Linked DNA regions of Alloacidobacterium dinghuense. The protein of the gene in region 1 binds, or shares a complex with, the protein of each later gene. Links are inferred from orthologs where the notes say so. Each region holds a gene or a part of one and is shown on either strand. Other genes may lie near its edges. The genes, in order: trxB and trxA.

What was found.
Region 2: the proteins of trxB (region 1) and trxA are in contact, whole or in part, in a crystal structure (PDB 1F6M), measured with the Escherichia coli proteins. The link is inferred for Alloacidobacterium dinghuense from one-to-one orthologs.

What each region holds. Positions count from the first base shown.
Region 1 is NZ_CP060394.1:3,782,400-3,792,745, forward strand. What follows is about bases 2,477-5,377. They hold trxB (thioredoxin-disulfide reductase), read left to right. Parts: upstream 2,477-3,409; coding sequence 3,410-4,345; downstream 4,346-5,377. Other genes in these bases: H7849_RS15565 (IPT/TIG domain-containing protein), read right to left, coding at 2,477-2,947; H7849_RS15570 (allantoinase), read right to left, coding at 3,095-3,295; H7849_RS15580 (TonB-dependent receptor), read right to left, coding at 4,466-5,377. Outside these bases: more of H7849_RS15565, read right to left, coding at 50-2,476; more of H7849_RS15580, read right to left, coding at 5,378-7,789; H7849_RS15585 (TonB-dependent receptor), read right to left, coding at 8,127-10,346.
Region 2 is NZ_CP060394.1:2,414,827-2,425,189, reverse strand. The notes cover bases 4,352-7,269. They hold trxA (thioredoxin), read left to right. Parts: upstream 4,352-5,589; coding sequence 5,590-5,949; downstream 5,950-7,269. Other genes in these bases: H7849_RS09855 (response regulator transcription factor), read left to right, coding at 6,874-7,269; lexA (transcriptional repressor LexA), read right to left, coding at 5,996-6,601; thrB (homoserine kinase), read left to right, coding at 4,396-5,313; thrC (threonine synthase), read left to right, coding at 4,352-4,399. Also shown: H7849_RS09895 (ATP-binding protein), read right to left, coding at 1-114; H7849_RS09890 (response regulator), read right to left, coding at 111-497; H7849_RS09885 (winged helix-turn-helix domain-containing protein), read left to right, coding at 786-1,487; H7849_RS09880 (sensor histidine kinase), read left to right, coding at 1,545-2,951; more of thrC, read left to right, coding at 3,038-4,351; more of H7849_RS09855, read left to right, coding at 7,270-7,545; H7849_RS09850 (sigma-54-dependent transcriptional regulator), read left to right, coding at 7,576-8,880; flagellar basal body rod protein FlgB, read left to right, coding at 8,989-9,381; flagellar basal body rod protein FlgC, read left to right, coding at 9,409-9,852; flagellar hook-basal body complex protein FliE, read left to right, coding at 9,880-10,191; flagellar basal-body MS-ring/collar protein FliF, read left to right, coding at 10,229-10,363. UniProt on the Escherichia coli protein: Participates in various redox reactions through the reversible oxidation of its active center dithiol to a disulfide and catalyzes dithiol-disulfide exchange reactions.

The DNA.
Region 1 (10,346 bases):
GAATAGTGAGGGCGCCACGTTCAGGGTAACGCAACTTCGCTGCGGAGATTTACGGGTGCTGTTCGATCTCGAAGTTCAGCGAGGCCACACTTCCGGTCACTGCGGTGACATCGAGGCGTGTCGGGACTCCGTTGCCGGTGAGTGGTGTGAGTGTTACCGATCCATCTGCGCCGGATGTTGCCTGCACCGTCTGCATGGCGAGAATGGGAGCCGATGGGCATCTTCCCTGCGTGGGGCAATCCGGCGTCCACTGCCTGAGTGTTTCGTAGAAGGTGACGACACCGCCTGCCATGGGATGGCCGACGGCGTCGGTCACGCGCAATACAACCGGGTTGGGTGTTTCGCTTGCGCTGAGTGCCTGCCCGGCACCGCTCACGGCAACAAGCTGCGCTACCTGCGGGTGCACGCTATAGATCTGGAATGTTGCGCAGGTCGTGTTTCCAGGCAGGCAGGCGTAGAGGGTTGCGTCTGCGCCTTCCGGGAGTGGTCCGATGTTGAGTGATGGCGATACGACTCCATTGGCGCTCGTGATTGTTGTTGCTGTGGATGGAGATGTACCTGTCGCCGCGGACCAGTTGATGCTTTGCCCGGCCACAGGAACACCGCCACTCAAGACTTCTGCCTGGGGCGACCATTTAGCGGTTGCGCCGATGGCGATGTAGAGGTTTGGGGTGAGGGCTGCGATTGCTGGCGGCGTGCTTCCGGTGAATTCCGTAATCACGCTGGCGCCGTCGCTCAGGGATGCAGTTACCTGCGCAAGGGTGGTGGAGCTTGCGGAGACATTCATGGTCGCGAGACCATCGCCGCCGGAGAGAACGGAGCAGGTTGATTGACCGCAACCAAGCGCTGCGGTGCCTTCTGTCACCGTGAAAGTTACAGTAATTCCGGCGGCTGGAGTCTTGTCATCGGCAGAAAGAGCTTTGACGGTGAATGGCGTTGGAACTCCGGTAGCAACGGCTCCCAGCGGCGCGGTTACGATGCCGAGTGCATCGCCTCCCAGGGCGTCGTAGCTGAGACCATCCTGAATTGCGGTGACACCGAGTGTTGCAGGGTCGCTCACGGTCAGGAGCACGACTCCCTTAGCTCCATTCGCGGGTGGAGCGATGGCGGTGATCTCGGTGGGTGTGACGCTGGTAACGGCGGCTGAGATTCCATTCACCGTCACAACGGAATTGGGCCGGAAGCCGATGCCACGAATCGTAATCGGGCCGCCATTCAAGGAGATGCGTGTCGGCATGACGCTGTCGGCGTAGAGCAAGCGACCGTGATAGAGATAGTCGGGGCGCCCATCGCCACGGCTGTCGGCGACGCCGAGAGTGAGCGAACCTCGCGCCACGGTGGCGACAGATAGCGTTGTCAGTCCTGCCTGGTCACCGTTGAAGGGTTGCGCGGTGCTGCTGACGGGCAGAGTGCCGTTGGCGTCAGTGCCGCTCCACGCGCCGAGCACGGGCCTGGCTTTGTTTAAGCTGGGATGGCCGCTCTCGTCGAGGGCTACGGTTTCGATGGTGAGTTCGCGATTCGGACGCACGGGCCAGGTGAACCATCCGGTGTGCCCGTAGCCGGTGATTCTTCCTGTCCACTCGCCGCTCGGCGGGGTGGGAGCAGGTTCCGATTGATTGCCGTCGTTGATACTGTAGGACTCGTCGGCGGAGTCCTGAATCACGACGTCCTGCGTGATGCTGAGGCCCGCGGTCATGCCGTTCAGAGTGATCACGGGCATGGCGCCGGACGGGCTCACCTGTCCTTGCGTATAAGGGCCGACGGAATAGCCCAGCGCATACAGCGGATTCAACGACTCAAAGGTGAGTTGGTAGTCAGCAATAGTTGTGCCGATGGGCAGTGGAACGCCACTCAGATCGAACCAACCTTCTTCGGCCTGATCGTCGCTGCCGTATTTGTTGAAGGGATTGCCCTGGTTGTCACTCGAACCGTTGACCGGATTTGGCTGCGCTCCCTGAAAGATTGAGCCACTCACGGCTGCGACGGTGTAGCGAATGTCGGGCGTGTTTGTTCCCTGTTTCAGCGGGCGCAGTACTACGTTCACACCTTGCATGCCTTGGCCGTTCCTGAAGTGAATGGTTCCCTTCACCGAGATGGTTGCTGCTGCGGTCAGCTTCTTGCCCGGGAAGCTGCTCTGGTTGGCCGTCGTGATTGGGTACATGCGATTGACGGCTGCGATGTCGTCGTAGCGCAAGGCCATGCCGTTGGGTGTGCAGGGGATGCCGTTGATGCTGCAGACGTATTCGACGGGATGCATGATGGGCCATCCGGCGAGGCCGTCGGCTGTGATCTGGTCGCCGACGAACATCGACTCATTTGCCTGCGACCAGTCGAGGCCGAGGATGCGGCCAAACGCGCGCACCATTTGATATTGCATGACGGAGAGTTGAGCGTTGTTTCCTGCACAGAGGCCATTCAGAATCATGAGCGCATGCTGGATTGTGCCGTCGGTTGCGACGTTGTCGATGATGGTCATCACGCCATTGTCGCGGCAATCATCAGCGGCGCTGGCGCCAGCTCCGAAGAAGGCGTTGATGACCGATCCGTCGGCATCGTAGACGATTCCGAGCGGCTTGGATGTGGCGGTCGGCTGAATGTCGGCGGGCATGGTGATGCCGTTCGGTCCGGCTGATACGTTGGCGCCGCTGACGTCTTCGTTGAGACTGCCTCCATTGGTGATGCTTACCGCTGCCGTCGGCACGTTGTTCCACACGCTGGCGGACTGGGCGACCAAGGAAGTCATCAGCGAATGGAAAGCCAGTGGTGTGAGCGCTCCCTGATCGAGATAGTAGGAGATGGCTCCGTTCTTCCAGTGGACGGGCTGGCCTTTGACCGATGCATTGAAGTAGCTGGAGCCGGCGACCCAGCGCGGGCCACCGGCGAAGGCGAGGTGCGTGAAGATCAGCGTAGCGGCCACGACGGAGAACTTGCGGCTGGGGGAGAACATGTCTCCATTCGGCCACGGAACCCGCAGACTTTAGGGTCAAAGCGCTGCTCTGTGTTGCTGCCGGTTTTACTTCGGAACGGACGCAATCACAGCGTTCGGAAATGGGAATCGCTCGGTGATTGCCTCTTGACAAAGCTGGATGCTGCGTCAGATCTCGGGAAAGAAATCGAAGAAGGCGTCGATGCTTTGCCGAAGCTGCGCCTCGATCTGCTCCCGCGAACCTTCGAGGATGTGCATGGTGACGCGCGCTGCATTTCCATTCTTGAGTTGAATGGGCGCCTCGCCAACTTCCGCGATTTCATCGGCGGGCAGGAGCCGTAAGCCATAAACCAAAGTCAGATTTGCCATGACGCTATCTTAGAGCCTGCCCGCATGCGTGTCCTGGGTGGTCCGCATCTTTTCGCGGGGTGAAACATCTACCAATTCAGCCTCAAAAGGTACAATCAAGGTTTCACTGTAATTATGTCCGATTCGATACGCGATACCGTTATTCTTGGCTCCGGCTGCGCCGGGCTTACCGCCGCCATTTACACCGCACGCGCCAACCTGAAGCCTCTACTGCTGGAAGGCCATGAACCGGGCGGCCAGCTTTCGATTACGACTCTTGTCGAAAACTTTCCCGGCTGGCCGGAGGGCATTCAGGGACCGCAGTTGATCGAGAATATGAAGCTGCAGGCGGCGCGCTTTGGCGCGGAGTTCCGCATGGGCCATCTGGCGTCCGCCGATCTGTTGAAGCGGCCGTTTACGCTGAAGGTTGGCAACGAGACGATTCATACGCGCACGCTGATTATTGCCAGCGGCGCTTCGGCGCGGTGGCTTGGGCTTCCTTCAGAGCAGGCTCTGATCGGGCACGGCGTCAGCTCCTGCGCGACCTGTGACGGCTTCTTCTTTAGCGGCAAGGAAATTGCGGTGGTCGGCGGCGGCGATTCGGCGATGGAAGAGGCTCTCTTTCTCACTCGGTTTGCGACCAAGGTCAGCCTGCTGCACCGGCGCAATCAGTTCCGCGCTTCGAAAATTATGCTGGATCGCGCGATTGCTCACCCGAAGATTGAGTTCCGCGCGAACACGGTGATCGAGGAAGTTCTCGGCGTCGAACAGAAGGAAGTGAGCGGGGTGCGCACTCGCGACACGGTTACCGGCGCAGAGTCGGTTCTGAATATCAGCGGGCTCTTTCTCGGCATCGGGCACATTCCGAATGCGAAGATGTTCGACGGGCAGATCGACCTCGACGAGGATGGGTATGTTAAGACGCATGACAACGTCTTGACCCGTGTTCCCGGTGTGTATGCCTGCGGCGATGTACAGGACCGGCGCTATCGCCAGGCGATTACTGCTGCAGGAACCGGCTGCATGGCGGCGCTTGAGGTGGAGAAATATCTGGAAGAGCACGGGCACTGAGGCTGTACTTCTTCTAGCCTTGGCGCAGTCGTGCCGGTGCAAAGTGAATATCAAAAAAGAAAGGGCGCTCTCACTGAGCGCCCTTTTTAAATCCACTGAACTATTAAGCTGAACTGGGAATCAGAAGCTGAACTTCAGCCAGAAGCGCAAGTTCCGGTTGGTGGTGGCGCGAGCATTCGTAGTATTCATGAAGCTCGTGGTTCCGATGTCCAGCAGGCTGGTGTCAAGAACTCCAACATCGTTGTGATTGCCGATGTTCTGCACTTCTGCCCGAAGCTGGAATGTTGCGCTCTCAAGGTGGGTCCATGGAGCCGGAATGTCCTTCTCGGCAGCCACGTTCCAGATGGTTGTTCCGGGGTTGCGGAAGCTGTTGCGACCGACCTCAAGGGGCATGAATTGCGGCCCGTATGGAATCAGCCAATGGACCTGGCTTGGGCTTACGACAACCACATTGCCGGTTGAATTGAATTGTCCATAGTCGTAATAGACACCCGGAGTTCCTCCAATGTAGAAACCGTCAATCCCTGCGGTGTTGATGGGAGCATGAACGCTTCCAATGATAGGCCGATCGTTGGTAGCACTGCCATCGCCGTTCGTGTCGACGCCGGGAAGAGTGAAGGTGCTGGGCGGCCCGGCCTGCAGTTGCGTGACTCCAGAGAATGACCAATGCCGGGTAAGGCCGCTTAACAGCATGTCTGTTGTATGGTTGTCAGACCGGATGCCGAGCGGCGCCCAAGTGTAGGCGACGGAAAAGAACTGCGGAAAATCAAAGGCGGAAGCGCCCCAGTCCTGACGGCGACCACCTGGAGCGAGGTTCGCGCTGTACGAAGTGCTGCTGTTGAAGAGGGTGAAGACTTCGGAACCGTTGTCCAGGTTCTTACCGTAGGTATATGCGGCGCGGAAAGTGAGGCCGTGCGAGAACCTCCGCGACAACTCTGCCTGGAGGCTGTCGTATTCCGAAGCGGCGGTGTTTCCGCGTGCATTCACGGCGCCACGATCGGGGTTCAGCCGTTCGCCGGTGTTGAAGTCGAAGTAGTTGTATTGCTGATTGGCATACAGCTTACGTCCGCGGGTGCCGACGTAGTTGAAGGTAAACTTCAGGTCCGCCGGCAGGGCACGTTCAATTCCCAGGTTCCACTGGTATACGCGCGGATTGACCAGGTTCTTATCGACGCTCAACACACTTGAGAACGGGCTGATCGGAGCGGGCGTAATGGATGGAACCAAGCTGAGAGCGTTGCCCAAGCCAGTCGGATCTTGCGAAATCAAGGTTGTCGATACGGCGTTGGGCGAAGACTGAGCGGAATTGACCGGAATGTTGCTGAAGTCCGTATCGTAGAAGATACCGGCGCCGCCGTGCACGACAGTCTTGCCGCTGCCCAGCCAGCCACCTCCGCTGGGAGCATAAGCAAAGCCGAAACGCGGCCCAAAGTTCAAGTTGCCGGTATTGACCTTGTAAACGTTCGTAATTGGCGCGAAGGGATCCTCTACATCAATTCCCGGATATGGCAAGGAGTTGCTTGGATCTGTGATGTAGTCATAGCGAAGGCCGAGATTCAGGGTGAGATCGGGCATCACTTTGACGTCATCCTGAACAAAGCCGGCTGAACGCCAGATATGTGGATCGAAGCGTGTGGGGCCAAACGTCCGCGTGGCTGTGCCGCCCTTGCCCAGATTGTCATTCAGGTAATTGCCCATGCCCGTGAAGCCCGCGCTGCTCGTGACTGTCAACTGCCCCAGCGCTTCCTGAGCCACCAGATCGGTTTCCAGGATGCGGCCGATGTCGGCTCCCATGCGAATGGACTGTCTGCCGATGTTCCAGCTTACTGTGTCCTGAAACTGATAGAAGTTTTCCAGACGACCCTGAGGAATGTTCTGGGAGATGCCTAGAACTGGAAAGGACGGAGTGCTTCCACCGTTGTACGCGTCCTGGAACTCAAGAGAATAGTTCTTTGCCAGCGGATTCGCGTTCGTCTCGGGCGTGGCCTGGAAGAGAAAATCGATGCGCGTCATAGAGGCGCGGAATTCGTTGAGAAGACGCGGGCTGAAAACATGCGTCCAGTTCACATAGCTGAGATATGACGGCCCTCCGACCTCTCCATCGAAGCCGGGCAAGCCGGAAGTGTTCAGACCAAGATCCGGAGTAAAGGTTGCATTGTCGCGCAGGAAGCGGACGGCAAATGAATCCTTCTGATTCGGAGTGTAGTCGCCGCGAATGATGTATTGCAGATCAGGCTCCTGCTGAGGAACGGGGGGACGCTCGAACAGGCCGGTGGTAACGACGCAGCCGCTTGCAGGGCAGGCGCCAGAAGCGCCGGTGGTGGGCTGGCCGACATTGATTGGCGCTGTCGCGCCGACGAAGTTGTACTGATTCAGGTATGTGCCGCTGTTGAGCAGACCCTGCAGAAGCGCTACATTGGGTCCGCCAATGGAAGTCAGCACGTTGTAGCCGTTCTGGTCGGGCAGTTCAATCGGGGATGAGTTTGAATTGCCATAGAAGCGGGTCCACTGCGAAGCTCCGAAGAGAAACAGCTTGTTTCTCCATACGGGGCCACCTCCGGTGAATCCAAACTGGTGCTCGTCATACCGCGCCTTGTTGGCAGAACTCTTGGGCGTGATCAGGCGGGTCTGGCCATCGACTGAATTGAGCCCCGATCCGGAATACAGCTCAAACGCTGAGCCATGGAACTGATTGGTGCCGGATTTCGTCACCAGGTTGACAACGGCGCCACCTGCGCGTCCATACTCAGCCGCCGGAGAATTCGTCAGCACCGTGACGGATTGAAAGATGTCGGGAATCTGCGGCTGAAATGCCTGGCCGCCAAGACTCACGTCATTGATGTCCTGGCTGTCCATCATGAAGTTGTTGGCGCGCGGACGCGAACCGTTCACTTCAATCTGCTCGTAATTGCCGCCAGCGCCTTGGAGGTTCAGCATGGGGTTGACATATTGAACGCCGGGGATGGTTGTGGCGAGCTCAATTGGATTCAGGGAGAAGATCGGCAGCGTTTTCAGATCGCTGGTGTCAATCGTGCCTGAAAGCTGTCCGTTTTCAAGGTTGATGCCGTTCGTCGTGCCCTGAACGGTGACAGTCCCGGTGACCGTGCCAACACTCAACATGATGTCGCGCGAGGTTACCACTGAGGGGGTCACTTCTACGTCTTTAATTTGATTCGCGGCAAATCCCTGAGCAGAGGTGTTGATGGTGTACAAGCTGGGATTGATTGCATCGAGCCGGTATTCTCCGCCCCCATTTGTTTGGGCGGTGCGAACTTCACCCGTCAACTGGCTCTCGATGGTAACTGTTGCGTTCGCCACGACGGCGCCGCTTGCATCGCGGACAACGCCAGCAAGTGTTCCCTTGCTCGTTTGCGCGATCAAGGAAGTACCCGCCATTAACAGCAGAAGAAATAACAAAGGCAAAGATTTGGTCGCTCTTGGCATATTCAGCCTCCCCGATAAAACCGATCCAGCAGAATTGAAGTGTGAAACCAGACCCATCACAGGCAATTTGAGTGCCGAACGGACGGCTTTTGATAGTCAAGTGGTAAATACATAGAATTCATACATTTATCGAAAGACTACATATTCATCCAGTCAATGATTTGAGGTCGGATATTTAACAATCAGCAAATATCCCTATGGAATTCGGTAGACGGCAGAAGCGCGCGGCCGTATCGGGCGGAGATGCGGCTGGCTGTGCAGGATTCGTCATTGAAGGCTGCACCAAAAAGATGGGCACCCGTGAAAGGGTGCCCGATACCAGAAATTTCTGATTGGATCAAAAGTAGAATTTCGCGGCCAACTGCACGGCGCGTCCAGGTTGCGGATCGGCGTTTACGTCAGCGGTGCTGGCTCCAACAACGGACTGGACAGCACCGAACTGCGCGCCGTCGGTGAAGTTTGCGTCAGGGTTGGAGAAGTTGGCGTGATTGAAGGCGTTGAAGGATTCAAGACGCAACTGGATGTAGCGCTGACCTTCAGCACCGAGCGGGAAGTTCTTTGCCAGCTCCAGGTTGGTGTAGTTGAAGCCGGGGCCATGGAAGAAGTTGCGCTTCGCATTGCCGAAGGCGCCTACGGGCTCCTGGGAAAAGATTGAGTTGTCGAACCAATTGCCCGTCTTGCGGACATCGAGCGACTTGACGCTGAAGGTGGAGGTTTCCACGTTATCCGGGCACGAATAATAGGTGTACTGATCGCAATACAGCGAATTGAACGTGCCGGAGTTGGTGATGGTGACGGGGAATCCGGTTTGCAGAGCTGTGACTCCGGTCAAGTGCCATCCACTGAGCGCTTCGCGCGCGATCAGGTTGTTCTTCCAACTTGCGAAGATCGGGATTTCGTAGTCGTAAGAAGCTACGAAACGATGACGTGCATCGTAGTCCGAATCGCCATAGGCGAGGTACTGGAAGCCGGGAAATGTATTGACGGTCGCGCCGTTAAAGCCGGAGCTTTCGAGGCCTGAGCCGTTGTCCAGTCCGTGGCTGAAGGTGTAAGCGAGGGTGAAGGCCAATCCATGGCTCGGACCCTTGGTGAGGCTGGCCTGCAGGGAATTGTAGCTTGAGGCACCGTCAGTGTGTTGCTGGCCGACGCTCAAGTACCAAGGTATGGTCGTGCCCGGGACGGTCGCAGGCTGCGTAAAGTACTGCGGGTAGTCTTGGTGGAGGCGAGCCCGGCCCGCAGTGCATGTCGCATCGGCGAGGCAGGCTGCATGGCCAGCCGCGGTGATGGGATCGCCCTCATACGCGCGGACCAGCTTCCGGCCCATCGAGCCAACATAGCCGATCTGCATGACCATGGTGGGGGAGATGGCGCGCTGAATGTTCAAGTTGTAGTTGTAAACGTACGGTACAGAATAGTTTTTCGGATATGTGCTGATATCCAGTCCGGAATAGTTCGGCCAGTTCAGCGTCGCACCTGGGCTGGGGCGGACATAGGGGAACGGGTTAGGCTCGGAACCATTTCCGGCTACGTCTGTGAAGGGATTTGCAAAGCCTGGGCTGCCGCCGAAATCGCCTGCACCGAAGGAGTTCTTGAGCCACGGCGGATCGCTGAGGTTCTGCAACTGACCTTCTTCGGCGTCGCGGTTGTAGTAGAGACCGAAGCCGCCGCGCAGGGCGAACTCATGCGAACCCTGAGGACCGATCAGCTTCTCGGGGCCGGAAGACGGCGACCAGGCAAAGCCGAGGCGCGGACCGAAGTGATCCCACCTGGTGGTGGGGCCGCCTGCTTTGTTGCAGCCCGGGTCGGTCGGGAAGGTAAGGCCTGGAGGGCCACCGGGGAAGGCCTGAGAGGTTTCCGATCCCGGAGTCCAGCAGTTGATACCAAGACCACCGAACTGGTGGTTGCTGTTCGGAGTCTCTACATCCCATGCCAAGCCGTAGTTAAGGGTGAGATCGTTGGTGATCTTCCAGCTGTCCTGCCCATAGGCATAGTACTCATACGATCTGGCATCGATGGCACTGCCAGAGGTCTGCGCGTATTGGTCGGGCACGCCAAGGACGAAGTCGAGGATCGGGTCGCCTGAGCTATATGGTCCGGCACCGTTGAAGGTGTAGTTGCCGTTGTTGTTGGCGGAGTAAGGGTTGTTTACCACAAACTGCTCGATCGACACACCGAACTTCAGGCTGTGGTTGCCAACGATTTTGGTGAAGTTGTCGGCCCCAGAAAGATTCGTGTCCTTGCGCGGCTGAGGACCTTCATTGCTGAAACCAAGGAAGCTCAGGCCCAAGGGGTTGTTGTTGAGACCTGCCACGCTGATGAGAGGCAGGCTCGATTGCGCAGAGTTGGGAACGATGTTGAAGCCGTAGGTTGCCGGATCGACAACCGTTGCCGGCTCAACGTCGGCATAGTTGAAGCGGAAGTAGCCTGCACGCAGTTCATTCAGTGTTGTCGAGCTAAATGTATGGGTCCAGGAAGCCATGAAGAGCTTGAAGTGGCGGGCATTGTTCATGCCAAACCCGGGCAGGTCGGATCCACCAAAGCTCAGTGTTCTCGTATC
Region 2 (10,363 bases), 1.4 Mb from region 1 along the record:
GGCATGCTCGGTGGTCGTCGCCTGCCAGAGCAGGACTCCCGCTAATGCAGCGAGCGCGAGAAGCGGAACATAAAAAGCTTGTTTTAGAACTCTCTGGAAGTCCCGAAAATTCACCGATTGCTCCTCACAGAGGAATGAGATGCATCGATGAGCAATTGCAGCCTGCTGATCAAGGATTCGGGGCCTTCACCTTTTGGGAGGGTTGCATCGACGAGTTCGATTGTCTCCTGGGGCAGGTCAACGCATGCCGAATGCAACAAGATCGGGACCGTGGGCTTGATGGTGCGCATGGCCGCAGCGACCCGGCCTCCATCCATCCCCGGCATGATGTAATCGAGTAGTACGGCATGGATTGTGTGGTCTTCGAAGATTACGAGGGCCGATTTGCCGTCCAGAGCGGTCAAAACTTTAAAGCCAGCCATCTCGAGGAGCGCTCGTCTGATCTGAAGGCCCAGGGCCTCGTCATCGACGCATAGAACGGTATATGGGGTGGTCATTGTTTTGGCTATATCGACTAATGTTTCGTTCTTTTCGCAGGATCCGGAATTCTCCCGGGGTGGCAGAAATCCAATGAAATCAATAGTGGATTATAGTGTGCAGAGGATAGCAGCGCAAAGCATTGATTTAGCGGTCTATCCCCCCAAATCTGACCCCTTGGCGCTACTTAGTCTGTCTGAGTGTGAATTAACACAACGTTTGCATTCTCTTTGCCGTGATGGGATAGCCTGTAATCGAAAATTAGCGTTCCATTCACATTACTGGACGCCTGCGAGGGAAGAACCGGCTTGAGCCAGACCGTATTCGTGCTTGAAGACGACACAGACATTTCGCGCCTGGTGCAGCATCATCTGGAAGCAGCAGGTTTTGCCGCCCGCATTTATGCAAATCCCGCCAACGTACTGACCGACGCCGAGCGTCAGCCTCCTGCTCTTTTTCTTCTCGACATTATGGTTCCGGGGGGAGACGGGCTTGACGTCTGCCGCCGGCTGCGCAGCCATCCTGCGTTGAGCGCTGTTCCAATCATTTTCCTTACCGCCCGCGCCGGCGAAAACGACCGCGTTCTTGGACTCGAACTCGGCGCCGACGATTACATCACCAAGCCCTTCGCTCCCCGCGAGCTTCTGGCTCGCGTTAAGGCCGTGCTGCGTCGCTTCGAGCGTCCCGCTACGCCATCTGTCATCAGCTTTGAAGAGGTGGTGATTGATGCCAGTGCGATGCAACTGAAGGTGCGCGGCGAACTTACAACCACCACAGCTACGGAATTTCGCCTGCTCGATTACCTCGCCCGGCATCCCGGGCGCGTTTTCAGCCGCGATCACCTGCTGGATGCGGTGTGGGGCGATGCCCGCTTCGTTACCCCCCGTTCGGTGGACGTATATGTGCGGCGCATCCGTGAGAAAATCGAATCGGACCCGGAAAATCCGCGATATCTGAAGACGGTGCGTGGCGCCGGATACCGTTTTGAGGTTCCGCGGCCCGTGCAGTGATTCCGGCGCAATGATCAGGGACCAGATTTGACAGGCAGGGTCTTCAGCAAGCTACTTGTGTCGTTTGTCCTGGTGCTGTTGGTCGGAACAGCAATCCTCGACTTTTCCTTGCGTCCAATTTTCGAACATGCCATGCGCGACCAGACTCATGCTACGCGTGATCTGGTGTTCGGGTCGGTTCTCGCGTTGGCCGCGGCCACCTTATTGGCGGCATTTTTTGCGCGTCGCGTTGCGGAGCGATATGACCGCATCGTGCTCTTCGCCAACAGGATCGCCGCGGGTGATCTTTCAGCGCGTCTTGAAGAAGACAGTCTTGGCGAGCTCTCGGAAGTGGCTCACGCGCTCGACGCAACGGCAAGCCGCCTTGAACAAAGCTTTCACGCGCTTGAGGCCAGCCGTCGCGAACTGACGGCGTTGCTCGATAGCATGCAAGAAGCCGTTGTTGCCGTGAACGCTCAGGGACAGGTGATCTGGTCAAATGCCGTTATGCAACGTATCTGTTCTACGGCTGTACGGGAAGGCCGGCTGCTCGTCGAACTGTTGCGCGATCCGGATGTCCTGTCATGTGTCGAAGGCGCTCTGAGCCAGCGTGAAAACTTCAACGGCAAGGCCTTCAGCGTTGCGCCCGGACGAATCTTTGAGGTAAACGCCGCGCCGACGCCTGGAGGCGGAGCCGTTGCCGTGCTGCACGATGTCACCAGCGTAGAGCGGGCAGAAAAGACGCGTCGCGACTTCATCGCCAATGTTTCGCATGAGCTGCGCACACCGTTGACGTCGATTTCCGGATATGTGGAGACCTTGCTTGAAGGAAACGAGCAAGTGTCTCCGCAGGCGCGGGAGTTCCTCGCGATTATCCTCAAAAACGCCACGCGCATGAACCGTTTGACCGAGGACCTGCTGGCGCTGGCAAATGTGGAATCCGGGGACTACAAGCTGAAGCTTCAATCCATGCGTGCGTCGGCAATCGTAGAGGATGCGATCGACTCCCTTACCGGCATGGTGCTTGATTCCGATGTGACGCTCGAAGCCGCCGAAACGACCGACGCACTGGTTCTGGCTGATGCGGACTCGCTCAACCAGGTCTTCGGCAACTTGATCGAGAATGCGATGAAGTATGGGAAATCCGGCAAGCGTGTGTTGGTCGGCGCCAAGCTGCTTGATAGAAAGCATGAAGACCAACAGATGGTTGAGTTCTTTGTGCGTGACTTCGGTCCCGGCATTCCTTCCGAACACCTGGATCGGATCTTCGAGCGCTTCTACCGCGTAGACAAGGCACGCTCACGTGAGTCCGGTGGCACGGGACTTGGCCTCGCCATTGTGAAGCACATCGTAATGGCGCATGGCGGAAGCATTCGTGCCGAGAGTGAACTTGGCGCAGGCGTCAAATTCCTGTTCACGCTGCCCTGCGCTCCGGAAAAGAAGCTCGCATCAGTTGAACCTTTGCCGCAAGCAGTCGTCGACTAGTCTTCCTCAATCCGGAAATCAGCGGAAGCGCCTTTGCTCTGTTGGTGTCGTGTCAACGAAGCTTAGATGCTAGGCTAACAGTATTCATGGAAAATTCTGGCCACCTATTGCGCTGCACCGGTTGTGCGCGTGTGATCGAACAGCGTGAGTTGAAAGAGAACTTTCGCTGCCCTGAGTGCGGCGACCTGTATGAAGTGGTCTATCCTTCGTGGAGCGCCGGCATGGCCGAGATTCGCAAGCCGAATGCGAGTGCCATGCGCTGGCTGTGGAAAGAACGCTGCTGCTCCAATACCGAAGCCGATCAGAGTGGCGTCTGGCGCTTTCGAGAGATGTTGCACATTCTCGACGACGAGGCGAATATCGTCTCACTGCGGGAAGGCAACACGCCGCTTTATGAACTGCGGAGAGTCGCGGAGTCAACTGGTATCGAGCATGTTTTTGCCAAGCACCAGGGAATGAACCCGACCGGCTCATTCAAAGACGCCGGTATGACGACAGCCCTTTCGGTGGCACATGAGCTGGGTTTCGACTGGGTCGCGTGCGCTTCAACCGGGAACACCTCGGCTGCGATGTCCGCTTACGCGGCGCGAGCTGGCATGCGGAGTCTGGTGCTGATTCCGCAAGGAAAGATTGCGTGGGGCAAGCTATCGCAGGCCATGGATTATGGCGCTCTGACTCTTCAATTGCGTACCGATTTTGATGGCTGCGTGCGCGTGTTGAACGAAGTGGTAAAGCGTGCGCCGGTATATCTGCTGAATTCTGTGAATCCATATCGGCTCGAAGGGCAGAAGACGCCTGCACTTGAGATCGCTGAGACGTTCGATTGGGAGGTTCCAGACCATCTCATCGTTCCCGGGGGAAATCTCGCCAACAGCTCGGCTCTAGGCAAGGCCTTTCTGGAAATGAAGCATCTCGGGCTCGTGACGAAACTGCCAAAGATTTCAGTGATCCAGGCGGAAGGCGCGAATCCTCTGTATCGCAGCCTGCTATCGAATTCCGGTGAGACGTTGGAGCCTGTTGAAGCGCATACGCGCGCATCGGCGATTCGGATCGGCAATCCTGCATCGTGGAAAAAAGCTGTACGCGTGATTCAACAGACGGGTGGCTATTGCGAGCAGGTGAGCGAAGCAGAAATCGCGCTGGCAAAGGCTGAAATCGGTGCTGAGGGCATCGGTTGCGAGCCGGCTTCGGCGGTGACACTGGCGGGACTTAAGAAGCTGATCCAGCAGGGCAAAGTGCAATCAAACGAGAAAGTCGTTCTGCTGCTTACCGGTCACACATTGAAAGATTCGGATTACACGATTGCCTATCATCGCGGCGACCTGTTGAAGGAAGGCGAGATCAAGGATCTGCGCCCTGAGATCGAGCTTACGCGGCGCAATGCGGTAGAGCTTGAGGCATCAGCAGACGAAGTGCTCAGGGAACTCGAAAGGGTTGCTGTTCGATGAGCAAGGACCGGCTCTATTTGCGCCTGCCCGCGACCTCGGCCAATCTGGGACCTGGATTCGACGCGCTCGCTCTCGCGCTGACTTTGTATCTTGATATCGAAGCTGCTCCGGCGAGGCACTATTCCATACATGCCAGCGGTCGCAACGCGGATATCTGCGGGGCAACGGATCGCAATCTGTTATTGCACACGTACAAGATCGTGCTGCAGCAACAGCGCGTTTCCGAAGTTCCCCTGGAGCTTGAAGTATGCAACGGAATTCCGCTGGGCATGGGTTGCGGATCTTCGGCTGCAACGCGGTTGGCGGGCGTTGCTCTGGCATCGCATTTCGGTCGGCTCGGGTGGGACCGAGGGCGGATCCTGACGGAGGCGTCACGCTTAGAAGGGCATCCGGACAACACCGCGGCCTGCTGGCTCGGCGGCTTTACCGTTGCCTGCTGGCGCGGAAACGAAGTGGAGGCGATTTCGCTGACGCCCCGCGCCCTGTGGCAGGCGCTCGTAGTGATGCCACAAAAACCGCTGGCGACCGTTCTTTCCCGGAAAGTGGTGCCGGAGAGCTTCAGCCGGGCGGATGTCGTTGCCAACCTGCAGCGTGTGGCTCTGCTAACAGCCGCGTTTGCCACGGGGCATGGAGAACTGCTCGGCACGGCCGTGGAAGACAGGCTGCATCAACCCTATCGGGTGGAAGTTTGTCCCCTGCTGAAGAAACTCCTTCCCCTTTCGGGACAGGGCGAGATCCTGAGCGTGACGCTGAGCGGAGCAGGACCATCCGTGCTATTGCTCTTGCAGCCCGGCGTTGGTATCGATGCCACAAAGGAAATTGTGCGGAAACACACCGAGGACGAGCCGATCGAGATTCTCGAGTGCGGACTTCAGCTGAATCCAGCGCTGTGCCGAATTGAATCACATAGGTAAACTCATGATTCAAGGTTACTTTTGCATTACCTAAGTTTTCTTTACACAGAGTGCGCAAACGATTAATTTCGCACCGTGGGCAGTTCTGGGGGAGGGCTGCTCTAGCGCCCGTGACTCACAAAGCGTGAGTCCGGGCGCTTTAGTTTTTGGCGCCAAATTGCCTTTTCCGCACCACTGGGGTGGGATGGCGCTGTTGCGACCTTTGCGCACCGGTTATCATCTAATGAACTGGTTTCGCGGACTCAGAGAGTCGGAACAAGGTAACGAAGGAGGAGCATGGCAGGTCTGGCGGTAGTAGAGGTAAATGATGCGAGTTTTGAGCAGGAGGTTCTTCAGTCAGATCAGCCTGTTCTGGTTGATTTCTGGGCGGCATGGTGCGGACCGTGTAAGGCGTTGTCCCCGATCGTTGATGAGGTCGCTTCAGAGTATAGCGGCAAGCTGAAAGTGATGAAGATGGACGTGGATCGCAACCAGGCCACGCCGATGCGCTATGGGATTCGTGGAATTCCTGCGCTGCTGCTCTTCAAGGGCGGAAAGGTTGCTGACCAGATTGTTGGATATGTCCCCAAGGACACGATTGCACGCAGCATTGCCCGCGTGATTGAGTCACCCAGCGTTGCCCGCGTGAATGAGTAAGGAGACTTGTTTCTGAAGACGGCCCGGCGATTGCCGGGCTTTTTACTTATGCGTACTTTCTGATGACACCCAGGGCACGGCCCTGAATGGCAACCTGCGCAGCCGGCACGAAGATCGGGTCCATTTCAAGGTTTGAAGGCTGCAGGCGGATCATCGAGCCTTCTATGTAGTAGCGCTTTAATGTGGTCTCCGCACCGTTCACCAGTGCTACGACTATCTCGCCTTCGCGGGCGGAACGCGTTCTTTCCACGAGCACATAATCTCCGTCAAGAATGTGCTCGTCGCGCATGGAGTCGCCGCGCACCTGAAGCACAAATACATCCCGATTACCGATGATGTCGGTAAGGGAAATGGTTTCGGGATTTTCCGAAGCTTCAACCGGAAAACCGGCGGCAATTCTGCCCATGAGCGGCAAACGCTCACTGGTCCTGGTTTTGCTGCGAGCCGGCATGACATCGATCGAGCGGCTGCGATTATGCGCGCGTTGCAGCAGTCCTTTGTTCTGGAGGTTCGTAATGTGCTTATGTACCGTGGCCAATGATTTGAGGTCGAGTCCACGTGCGATCTCTTCAAAGGAAGGGGAGTAGCCGTTGCGTTGTACAAAGCCGGAGATGAAGTCCAGCACCTCTTTTTGCCGTCGAGTCACCGCCATAACGGCATTGTAGCGAATAAAAAGCGAATCATTGCAAGATTTTTTCAACGCACCGAGAGAAATTTTTCTCGATTGGTACATCTGCGTCTCAGGTTCGATGAAATCCGGCATGCGTCAAGCGCGTTCTGCTTATTTTTGTGCCTGCCTCCCATTTTGAAACCGCGGTGCATCATCATTCTCATTTCAGAACGCACAACGATTTTGCCCTCAAGCTTTGATTGTGTTCCACCCGCGCTCCAGATGACAGTGTGAATACGGCGAGGGAGCCACGCATGCGCTTGTTAATTGCGGAGGACGATCGAGCATTGGGTGCCTTTCTAAAGAAAGGACTGGAGACCGATGGGCATCAGGTGACTCTGGTTGCCGATGGAGAAGCGGCCACCGATATGGTTGTCACCGACACGCCCGACTTGATGATCCTCGATCTGAACCTCCCGCGAAAAGATGGAACAGAGGTCCTCCAATTCACGCGCTCGGTCGACGATGAGCTCCCCATTCTGGTTTTGACAGCGCGAACTGAACTGGCTACAAAGATCCGCTGCCTTGATCTTGGAGCCGACGATTGCATGCTGAAGCCGTTTTCGCTGCAGGAACTGCGGGCCCGCTGCCGGGCTCTGATTCGCCGCAAACGAGAGGCCGGGCTGGTGCTGCGTTACAGAGATCTGGAAGTGAATCGTGTGGATCGCACGGTGAAGCGCGCCGGAGAGTCGGTGCAGCTGACGAACAAGGAATTTGCCTTGTTGGAGTGCCTTCTGCTGGGGCGAGGGCGGTCAATCTCGCGCGGAGATTTGTTGCAGCGCGTATGGGAGATGAATCCAACGGCGAGTACCAATGTGGTGGATGTGTACGTGAACTATCTGCGCCGCAAGTTGAAAGACACGGGCGCTGAGCCCTTGATCAAGACGGTGCGCGGACAGGGATATTCGATCGGCGCACGCGCCTGATATCGGCATAAACCAGAGAGGGAAACAGGAATGGCGACATTTACTCCAGTGATGAAACGGGAATCGGCAACCTCAGCGCGAACGGCGGTGATTGCCAGCGCGGATCTTTCCTTCCGCCAGCGGGTCAAGGAGACTCTGACCGGATTGCACTGGAGAGTTCGCGAAGCTGCCGGCGGAGCTGAGGCGATCGCGCATCTCGATAGCGCACCCGCCGAAGCCGTCATTCTCGATTCGTGGTTGCCGGATCTTGAGGTACAGGAATTTGTCGCGGAGTTCGAAAAGCTCTATCCCCTTGTCGACTTGATAGCCGTGGATGGCTCGGTTGCAACGAAGACAGCTCGGAGTCCCCGCCGGAATGAGATCCTCTACGCGCTCCGACGTGGCCAGGACGAGGACGGCGCAATCTGGAATAGCGCGCCTGTGATTGAATGGCCTGAAGAAAGTTCAAGAGGCGGGGCAGCAACCGCTGCGCCATCGACGGAAAAAGCGGAGTCAGCTCATCGCGGTGTAGACGCTGCCACGAACGCCGAGATCCCCGCAGGCAGGCGTACGCTTGCAGATCCGTCATGCCGGCTGCCGGAGTTTATCGGGAATCATCCGGCGATGCTTGAGGTGAGCCGCCGCATCCGTCTCGTCGCACAACACCGCACAGCGGTGCTGGTGCAGGGACCGACAGGGACAGGCAAAGAATTAGTGGCACGAGCGCTGCATCGTCTGAGTGCGCGCTCTTCACGTCCTTTCGTTGCCTTGAACTGCGCAGCCATTCCGGAGGCGTTGTTAGAAGCTGAGCTGTTCGGACACACGCGCGGAGCCTTTACTGGTGCTGTACAGGGGCGTGTCGGACGCATTGAGGCAGCGCAAGGCGGAACGTTGTTTCTGGATGAGATCGGCGAGATGCCGCTGCCGCTGCAAGCGAAATTGCTTCGCTTTGTCGAGTGCGGAGAGTTGCAGCGTGTGGGCGACAACGAGCCGGTGCTGGTGGACGTGCGCATTGTGGCGGCAACACACCGCTCACTGGCAAAGCTGGCTGCCGAAGGGACATTTCGCGCCGATTTGTATTACCGGCTTGCTGTCTTTCTCATCCGTACCCCCGACCTGCAGTCGCACAAAGAAGATCTGTCTGTGCTCGTGCAACACTTTCTTGGCGCAATGGCTGAGACGAGCCCGGCGAAGGCAATCACCGCCGCAGCGATGCAGAAACTCGAGGCATACAGCTGGCCTGGAAATGTGCGCGAGCTGGAACACATGCTGGAGCGCGCCTGGATTCTAGCCGAGAGTCGGCCAGAGATCAGTGCTGAGGAGATTGAGTTTGGAGAGCAGGCAGGAGATTTCTAAGAGTTCTCTAATCGAGCGCGCTGCCCGTTGGCCCGTCTTCTGCAGTAGAAAGAAGCGGAATCGTATCTCTGGCCTGAGCATCGGCAGAACTCAGGGAAAGGTGAATGCATGCAAATCTCAACTCCGATGAGTGACGCGCTGGAACGCTATCTCGACTTATCCAGCCAGGAATTGAAGTTGACTGCTCAGAACATGGCGAATATCGACACGCCCGGCTATCGGGCTCAGGGCTTCGACTTTGCCGGGGAGATGAAGCGATCTCTCGGCGAACTGGCTGCAGGCCAGACGAAGAATGGCGTTGCGCGAAAGCCTTTTTCCCTATCTGCTCCGCGAGTGGGGTTGGTGGATGGCCTCGTTGAGCGGCCCGACGGCAACAACGTCTCGATGGATCGGGAAAGTTTGAATATGGCCGAGGCGCAGCTGCAGTTTCGCACCGGAGTCGAATTGCTGAAACGCGAGTCGACACGAGTCATGGATGCGATTCATGCGGACAGCAAGTAGGCAGCGGAGAACAGTCAGGAGAAAGCGATGAACCTGTTCGGGGTAATGGAAGTGAGTGGATCGGCGCTTAAGGCAGAGCGCATCCGTGCCGAAGTGGTTGCGGCAAATATGGCGAACGCAGAGACGACGAGGACCCCGGAGGGCGGCCCTTACAGGCGCCAGCATGTTGTTTTCTCGTCGGCTGCGGCCGAGCCGAATACATTTGCCGGTCAACTGCTGGCGCAGTCCGATTCGCAAATTGGCGGCGTTGAAGTCTCCGCGGTGGTGCAGGACCCGGCCAGCACGCTGCGACGTTTCGATCCATCGCATCCGGATGCGGATAAGGACGGGTATGTGTCGTATCCGGATATCAACCCGTTGACGGAGATGGTTGATCTGATGGGAGCAACGCGGGCGTATGGGCTGAACAGCTCAGCCGTGCAGGCGACGAAGGGAATGATCAATTCGTCGCTCGACATTCTGAAGTCGTAAATACGACATCTTCGGGAGGAAGATTCCATGCAGGCGAATTCTGTAACACAGACGAGCACAATTGCTTCATTGCCGGATTCTTTTGATCTTCAGACGCCTTCGCAGGCGGCCTCGCCTAAGACTCCTTTCGCCGACCTGTTTCAGAATGCGATCCAGAACGTGCAGCAACTGGAGGATAAGGCTTCGACTGCCGTCCAGGGATTGCTCGATGGCAGCGGCGTCGATGTACATACGGCGATGATTGCGACCGGCGATGCGGATGCAGCGTTTGAACTCTCGCTGGCCGTGCGCAATAAAGCGGTAGGCGCTTTTCAGCAGCTGATGGGCCTGCAGTTCTAATCATTCACGAACTGACAAGACAGCGAGACGACGCAGCATGGATGAGAACCAGCAAATGCAACCGGCGCCGCCATCGGGTTTGCCGCATCGGGCAAGCGCGATGATGCAGGGACTGCTCGCCCGACTACGAGGCATGGAAGGACAGCGGCGGCTCTGGCTGCTGGGAGCCGGA